Regions from separate parts of the Pseudoalteromonas rhizosphaerae genome, predicted to be linked through region 1. Evidence: predicted binding sites of a transcription regulator. Region 1 holds the regulator's gene; each other region holds the start of a gene.
The links. Region 1 encodes ArgR, which controls arginine synthesis, uptake and breakdown. Its sites were predicted from a motif close to ANTGAATANNTATTCANT; they were not measured.
Positions count from the first base shown of each region.

Region 2: PVK79_RS05280 (OadG family protein) is a predicted target of ArgR. The motif match lies at 895-912, and genes of this name have one in related genera.
Region 3: argC (N-acetyl-gamma-glutamyl-phosphate reductase) is a predicted target of ArgR. The motif match lies at 763-780, and genes of this name have one in related genera.
Region 4: gltB (glutamate synthase large subunit) is a predicted target of ArgR. The motif match lies at 1,052-1,069, and genes of this name have one in related genera.

Region 1 is NZ_CP118496.1:4,576,388-4,578,597, reverse strand. It holds gene PVK79_RS19745 (Dyp-type peroxidase) at 1-841, shown strand, start outside; gene argR (transcriptional regulator ArgR) at 861-1,328, opposite strand; gene mdh (malate dehydrogenase) at 1,553-2,210, shown strand, end outside.
Region 2 is NZ_CP118496.1:1,194,994-1,197,203, reverse strand. It holds gene oadA (sodium-extruding oxaloacetate decarboxylase subunit alpha) at 1-581, opposite strand, end outside; gene PVK79_RS05280 (OadG family protein) at 592-837, opposite strand; gene PVK79_RS05275 (DUF1328 family protein) at 1,359-1,532, shown strand; gene PVK79_RS05270 (hypothetical protein) at 1,587-1,778, shown strand; gene pdxJ (pyridoxine 5'-phosphate synthase) at 1,848-2,210, opposite strand, start outside.
Region 3 is NZ_CP118496.1:858,457-860,666, forward strand. It holds gene argE (acetylornithine deacetylase) at 1-706, opposite strand, end outside; gene argC (N-acetyl-gamma-glutamyl-phosphate reductase) at 921-1,925, shown strand; gene argB (acetylglutamate kinase) at 1,932-2,210, shown strand, end outside.
Region 4 is NZ_CP118496.1:2,900,926-2,903,135, forward strand. It holds gene PVK79_RS12455 (efflux RND transporter periplasmic adaptor subunit) at 1-381, opposite strand, end outside; gene gltB (glutamate synthase large subunit) at 1,173-2,210, shown strand, end outside.

The DNA of each region.
Region 1 (2,210 bases):
TTTTAATGTATTTGATGGCCACGATGAGTCATTACGCAAAAAGTTAAAATACGTTAGCGCTATCCAAGATGAGTTTTCAGATCAGTTTTCTGAATCGATGCTCTCCAGCCTAGTTGCAGTGGGGGCACAGTACTGGCCGCACATTCTGCCTGAATTTCTGCCTAGTGAATTACAGAGCTTTCCTAATATTACTCATAATGATCATATTATGGGTGCTCAGCCTTTTGATTTATTTGTCCAAATTCGTTCCGATAGGGAAGATGTAAACCATTTATTTGCTTTGCAAATTCTTAAGTTATTTGCCCCCGATGTTGAATTGGTTGAGCAAGTGCGAAACTTTCGATTTTTAGATGGTCGCGATTTTAATGGTTTTATACTCGGTGGTGACACTCCTCATGGTCGCCAAAAGCGCATCACAGCGTTAATCAATAAACCCAACCATTTTGAAGATCAAGGCAGTTACGTACATATACAGCGCTATAAGCATGACTTAAGTGTGTGGCAAAATTTACCTCTGAGTGAGCAAGAGCAAATAATGGGACGCACTCGCTTAGATAATACCTTGATTATGCCTGCGACTGAGAATAGTCATGCTGTACGCACTGAGTTAAAAGATGAGCAAGGGCAACCACTGCAATTAAATCAAAACATGCCTTATGGTGACGTTTACGAACAGGGTATATTAGCGATTAGTTATGCAGCACAGGGAAATGCATTTGAGCAAGTATTACGAAGTCGATTAGGTGATGCCGATTGCTACGATCATTGGCTTGATTTTACTCAAGCCGATATGGGTTCTGCGTTTTTTGCCCCATCAATTAACTTTTTAAAGCAGCTGTAAAAAGTTTGAATCGGTAGATTTATACCGTATCAAATAAGATACGCACACGTTCAAGAGTTACATCAATTTCAGATACTTTAGCTGGAGCGATAAAAATAGTATCGTCACCAGCAATGGTACCTAGTACGCCATCTGCTTTACCTAATGAATCTAATAGTCGAGCAATTAATTGTGCAGCTCCTGGGCTGGTTCGAATAATGATCATCATTTCGTTATGCATTATATCAATCACTAACTGACGTAATGGGCTTTTCGCTGTAGGTACGCCCATTTCAGCAGGCAAACAATAGACCATTTCTTGTTTGGCATTACGAGTGCGTACCGCGCCAAACTTGCTTAACATCCGCGACACCTTACTTTGACTAATATTATCAAAGCCTTGCTCTTTTAGGGCGTCAACAATCTCACCTTGTGAACCAAAGTTTTCTTCTTTTAAAAGTGCCTTAAAGGCCTTTACTAATGCTTCTTGTTTATCTTGTGGTTGCATATTATAGGTTCTTATTCATAAGTGATGCGCTAATTGTACACAATGTTGCATACTTATGCAGTAGTTGTTTGCTTTTGCGATGGATTTTAGTGCTGTAAACCAGCAAGTTTACAACTATGGTCTAAATTATATGTGAAATAAGCAGGATAAATTTGTCTTTAGTCGTTAATTTCATTATCTTTAGAGCCACAAATATTTCCTACCTCAAATTACGGAGAATTCCAATGAAAGTTGCTGTATTAGGTGCTGCTGGCGGTATCGGCCAAGCGTTGTCTTTATTATTAAAAACAGGCTTACCAGCTGGTTCTGAATTATCACTTTATGATGTTGCTCCAGTTGTTCCTGGTGTTGCTGTTGATCTTTCTCATATCCCAACTGACGTTAAAGTTGCAGGCTTTGGTGTTGATGCACTAGATCAAGCGTTAACTGGTTGTGATATCGTTCTTATCCCTGCTGGTATGCCACGTAAGCCTGGTATGGACCGCGCTGATTTATTTAATGTTAATGCTGGTATTATCAAAACATTAGCAGAAGGTATTGTTGCTAACTGTCCAAAAGCATTAGTGGGTATTATCACTAACCCAGTAAATGGCACTGTGCCAATTGTTGCGGAAGTATTCAAAAAAGCAGGTACTTACGACGCGAAACGTGTTTTCGGTATTACCACTCTTGATGTGATCCGTTCAGAAGCATTTGTAGCTGAGCTTAAAGGTGTTGACGTTGCAACTGTGAAAGTACCAGTAATTGGTGGTCACTCAGGCACAACAATCCTTCCGTTACTATCTCAAGTTGAAGGCGTTACTTTCACTGATGAAGAAGTTGCTGCACTTACTCCACGTATCCAAAATGCAGGTACTGAAGTAGTAAATGCAAAAGCGGGCG
Region 2 (2,210 bases), 1.9 Mb from region 1:
TCTTTTAACGCTTTGATTAACTCTTCTGCATCGTATGGTTTAAGCAAACCAGCCATATCTTTAATACAAATTGAATGACAGCCTAACTCTTCAAGCTGCTTGGCAAGCGTTAACCACATATCAAGTGTATGAACCGGGCTTACTGTGTACGAAATTGTACCTTGTGCATGTGCGCCAACTTTAATCGCAGCTTTAATAGCCGTTTCAAGATTACGAACATCGTTCATCGCATCAAAAATACGAAACACATCAACACCATTTTTGTGCGCTCGCTCTACAAATTTTTCAACAACATCATCTGCATAATGACGATAGCCTAAAAGGTTTTGACCACGTAATAACATTTGCTGTTTAGTATTTGGCATAGCTTTTTTAAGAGCACGAATACGCTCCCAAGGATCTTCACCCAAATAACGAATGCATGAATCAAAAGTAGCCCCACCCCATGATTCGATCGACCAGTAACCTGCATCATCTAATTTTTGTGCAATCGGTAGCATGTCATCCAAACGCATACGCGTTGCTAATAATGATTGATGCGCGTCTCTAAGTACTAATTCTGTTAATTTTAATTTAGCCACAAGTCATCCCTTATAGTTTTTGTTTATTTTTGTACTGAGCTATGGCAGCACTTATCGCAGCGATGTGTTCACTTGGTACACCGGGTGCTTTGATCGATGGTGTCCGCGTTGGCATTACAACCGGCTGTTCAAAGCGGCTCGCTAATTTAGACATAGCGGTAATTGCTGCAATCAACAACGAAAGAAAAACGAAAACTCCCACCATCCCAGTGAGCATTAAGTTTGCTGCAGTAGCAAGTAATTGACCTATATCCATTCTGCCCCCCCCCTGAGTATTCTTACCCACCCGAAAGATAGGTAAAAAATCACTTTATTTAAATATTTATGCAATAATCATATCAAAGAAACAGACCAAGTCCAACACTTTGTAAATTGGTAAAACCAATTAATATAAAGCTAACATATCTTCAGCAAAGTTAACACACTGCTTTTTACTATAATTTAATAGGATATAGATGATAAAAATACTGAATATAGCTATAACTTATAAGTGAAATCTAATCTGCACCTTAATAACTTACCAACCGAACTACTCAACAACTGTTAAATTAATGAAAAAGCACTCAACATGAAATTGGTCTTACCAAAAAATCATGCTAAAATATTTATTTTTCAGGACGCCGAGTATAAGTTACAGATAAAGCTGTAAATAATTCCCACCTAATTCATGAAAATAAATAAAATAAACACTATCCAATTGATAATAAAGGATTTAAACACATGGCATGTAACTGGCATTATTTACTCTGAACAAATTAACAAACCAAGGAGACGACAATGTTACGCTGGACAATTACATTTTTAGTTATTGCGCTTATTGCTGCAGTGTTAGGTTTTGGTGGTATCGCAGGTGCCGCAGCAGGAATTGCTAAGATTATCTTTTTTATCTTTATTGTATTGTTAGTTATTTCACTCGTTTCAGGTGCGTTGCGCGGCAATGTCCCTAAGTGATAACAATTTATTTTAAATAACAACACATTTATTAATTTTACAAGGAATTACATTATGAAATCGACAACTATTAAAACTGCTGTGATCGCTTTATTCGCTAGTTTTTTTATCATGGGTTGTGAAGACAATCATGCAGAAGAGGCCGGTGAACGCATCGATGAAGCTGTAACCGACGTACAAAACAAAGTAGAAGACGCCTGTGAAGAAGTAAAAGAAGGCGTTAACGCTAAAGAAACTAACTGTTAATCCAGTTAGATACAAATAATAAAAAACGACTCTTTTGAGTCGTTTTTTGCATTTTAAGAGAAGTTAAAATTAAGCTCTCGCTTCTAGCATTAGTCGCTTCATGTCACGTACTGCTTTATCTAATCCATCTATGGCTGCACGCGCTATAATTGCGTGACCAATGTTTAGTTCGTAAATCTCTTTCATAGCAGCAATCGGTTTCACGTTATGATAATGAAGTCCGTGGCCGGCGTTTACTATCAAACCCAAACTTGCTGCATACTTTACACCTTGATGAATATGCTCAAGTTGTTTTTGTATCTCAGCATCAGTTTGCGCATCCGCATAAGCGCCAGTATGAATTTCAACATATGGGGCATTACAGGCTGTAGCTGCATCTAGTTGTGCTTTGTCTGCATCGATAAATAACGACACTTTTATACCGGCGTCAGT
Region 3 (2,210 bases), 1.6 Mb from region 1:
TAGGGTAAGGAATAATAAAATGCTCAACTGCATATTTATTCTTTAATTGCTCTTTTAAAGTTAACAGTTTTGCAATAACTTTATGCATCACTTCAATGGCATTTAAACCACGTTCAGGATCAGAGCTATGTCCGGAACGACCGACTACGCGAATCGCGCTGCTCATATGTCCTTTATGTGTGAAAACAGGTGTCATATCAGTAGGTTCACCAATAATACACCGAGCTGGCTTTAAGTTTTTATGCTGACAAACTTGCTGTGCACCGGCCATGGTGGTTTCTTCGTCGGCAGTAGCTAGAATCAAAATTGGCTGTGTTTGAATATTCTCATCTAGTTCACTGATTGCTTGCAATACAAAAGCGAAAAACCCTTTCATATCAATACTACCTAAACCATATAATTTATTGTTATCTTCACTTAATTTAAACGGATTATAGTTCCAACGACTATCATCAAATGGGACTGTATCGGTATGACCGGCAAGCATTAAACCACCATCTCCCTGGCCACGTTTTGCGAGTAAGTTAAAACGACCTTTAGGGCCCGACAACTCAGTAATTTCACATTCAAATCCAAGACTTGTACACCAAGTAGCTAATAAATCAATCACCCCTTTATTGCTCATAGACAATGACTCATCCATGGCACTAATTGAAGGTGCAGCAATCAATTGCTGATACATAGATAAAAAAGACGGTAATGACATAAAAAAATCCAAAATAAGTATTCAATCTAATTGCATAACAATATAAAAGTATTTATGATGAATATCAATTCACTTTTTAAGCATAAATATATTAAAGCGACGCAATGAATATAAAACGACGATAACCAGATTTCATTCATAAAATAGTGTTTTATGCACTGTTAAACCCGATTTGAATATAAATGTAGTAACAAAAAACCAAAAAGAGTAACGAATGAAAGTAGTGATTATTGGCGCAAGTGGCTATAGCGGCGCAGAATTAGCAAGTTTGGTAGTAAAACACCCGCAATTAAACTTAGCTGGTTGCTATGTATCTGAGCAAAGCTTAGATAAGGGTAAATTATTAAGTGACTTGTATCCTGAGCATTTAGGTTTGCTTGATTCTCCTTTATTGCCTCTTAGTGAGAGCGCCTATAACGATATTGAAAAGTCGGCCGATTTTGTATGTTTGTGTACTGATCATAAAGTGAGTGTTGACTTAGCGCCACGTTTTTTAAGCATGGGCAAAAAAGTATTTGATTTATCGGGTGGCTACCGTTTAAGCAGTAATGAAGATTATCAAACTTATTATGGTTTTGAGCATCAACATACGGAATTACTAAGTGAAGCGGCTTACGGATTGGCTGAATGGAATAGTGAAGCAATCGCTAAAGCGCATTTAGTCGCTGTGGCTGGTTGCTATCCAACAGCAGCGCTGAATGCGTTAAAACCTTTGCAACAAGCCGGCTTATTAGCCGAGCAAACCATTATTATTAATGCTGTATCGGGTGTAACCGGTGCGGGGCGTAAAGCTAGTGTAGCCACGCATTTTTGTGAAGTGTCGTTAGCACCTTATGGATTGTTTAATCATAGACACAGTCCTGAGATTGAGCAGCATTTAGGTCACAAGGTGCTATTTACGCCGCATTTAGGTAATTTTCCACGCGGTATTTTAGAAACTATTTATGTGCAATTGAAACCTGGAGTTACACCAGAGCAAGTTACACAAGCTTATCAAGTGCTTGCTGATGAGCCACTGATCAGATTGCTTGGTAATAAAATGCCATCAATTAAAGGAGTTGCAAAGCAGCCTTACGTTGATATTGCATGGCAGCAGCAAGGTACGCAGCTAATTGTGATGGCAGCTATTGATAACTTATTAAAAGGTGCTGCAGGGCAAGCATTGCAGTGCATTAATTTAGCCATGGGTATTGTCCATAGTACAGGTTTAAAAGGGTAGTTAGTAATGCAAACATGGGTCATTAAACTCGGTGGTGCAGTACTCAATACAGAAGACGCGGCTAAAGCGTTATTTGAGGCGCTTGCATCGCAAACTCAAGCACAATTTGTCATCGTTCATGGTGGCGGTTCACTAGTTGATAATTGGTTGATTGAGGCTGGTTTTGCTAGTGCGAAACATCAAGGTTTACGCATCAGTCCAAAAGAGCAAATGCCTTATATTGTTGGCGCGCTTGCTGGGTGTGCTAATAAACAATTAATGAGCCAAGCAATTATCGCAGGTCAT
Region 4 (2,210 bases), 1.7 Mb from region 1:
GCGGGCTAACACCGATTGTTGCTGTTTTAGTTCATTATTGAGTTCTGGGCTATCGACTAAAGCAATAATGTCATCTTTATTTACTTTATCACCGGCTTTAACTTGTAAATCCACATAGCCACGTTCTGGGCTATAAACCTTGGGAGCATTTGCAGCAACAATTTTACCGCTGGCGGCTACATCACGTACTAAACGACTAATATTAACGGTAGCAATCTGTAAAGAAGCCCGCTCAACAGAAATACTGCCTTGATTGTTACCCATAAATGCTTGTGCACATAAAGCAAGTACAGCAAGTGATAGCGCCAGTACTATTAATGGTTTTTTGTAACTACGTCTTTGCGTAATACTTACATCTTGTGCGCTGGTATCTTTTATCATGAGTGATCCTTAGCTATGTCTATTCTCGCAGTAAGTGATCATCAAGCTCACTACTAAGACAGTGATTGGTGAAACTAAAAATAAACTGAGAATAAACATAAGTTGTGTCCTGTAATTATCTTTTAATGTTTATTCGAATATCATGCCACTATTTAATGTCATGATTTTAATGAAATAATTATTTATTTTTAAATTATTTGGTGTCCGCGGACATAAATTGTGTCCGCTGCGGACACTTTACTGTGGCGGCTAAGAAGCTGCCGCAGGCGTCAACAGGGTGAGCAAGCTAAAAACTTACTAACTAGCGTAAATTATGCAAAATGTGACTGTTGTGATGATAATTATGCATTAATTAGTGGCTTTAAATTTACCCATAAAAAGACACTGGAAAGAGTATTTACTCTAATGTGCACTGTGGTATCGACCTTGAACGACAGCAAAGAGATTCAATAAAAAAGAAAGCATTTATTTTCGCCACATAACTCAGTGAATATTTATTCATTTTTACTCTGGTTTACGTTAACGTAAACTGCAGGTTTATAGAGCGGTTATTTTACAACTTGTTAAATATGACACCAGTGTCATAAAAAAATAACGGGTAAAATATCGCTAAATGTTAAAAATAGGCATGAAATAAAAAGATTGTGTTGTGGTGAGAAATATTCAAGAATGTGAATATGTATTCAATGTGCTATTGACTCAATGTACAATTGGCGATAGTTTTGACTGTCTGCTAGCAAACCGTCGAGAAGGTCATTCATAGCTAGCTGTTGTAGCAAGGGGAGGGGTCTATGTTATACGACTCAAAATTAGAAAAAGATAATTGTGGCTTTGGCTTAATAGCCCAAGTTAATGGTCAGGCAAGTCATCGTTTAATTCGAACAGCGATCACTGGCTTAGACCGTATGGAACACCGTGGTGGTATTTCTGCCGATGGTAAAACAGGCGATGGCTGTGGCTTATTATTACAAAAGCCAGATAGCTTTTTTCGTGCTATTGCCGCTGAAAAAAATTGGCACTTGGGTAAAAATTATGCCGTTGGCATGATTTTCCTAAACTCAGATCCAGTACTTGCGCAAGCTGCAAAAGATATATTGAGTGAAGAACTCGAAAAAGAAACCCTCAATATTCAAGGTTGGCGAATTGTGCCAACAGATGAATCATGTTTAGGGCCAATTGCAATAAAGCAGTTACCTAAATTTGAACAGATTTTTGTTAATGCACCAGAAGGCTGGCGCCCAAAAGATTTAGAGCGTCGTTTATACGTTGCGCGCCGTCGTGCTGAAAAGCGTTTAAGCGAAGATGAAGGCTTTTACATTGCCAGCTTGTCAGGGTTAGTAACTATCTACAAAGGCTTAATGATGCCGGTGGATTTGCCTAACTTCTATTTAGATTTAGCCGATATCCGCATGACCAGCGCAATTTGTGTATTTCACCAACGTTTTTCAACTAATACACAACCGCGTTGGCCTTTGGCTCAGCCGTTCCGCTATTTAGCGCATAACGGTGAAATCAACACCATACAAGGTAACCGCCAGTGGGCTCGTGCTCGTTCATATAAGTTTGCATCGCCGCTTATTCCAGATTTGCAATCAGCAGCACCATTTGTCAATGAAACCGGCTCAGATTCATCAAGCCTAGATAATATGCTTGAGTTGTTTTTAGCTGGTGGCATGGATTTATTTCGTGCTATGCGAATGCTAGTACCACCTGCATGGCAGAAAAACCGTGCGATGGATGATGACTTACGTGCATTTTACGACTTTAACTCTATGCACATGGAACCATGGGATGGCCCAGCTGGTATTGTGATGTCTGATGGGCGTTTT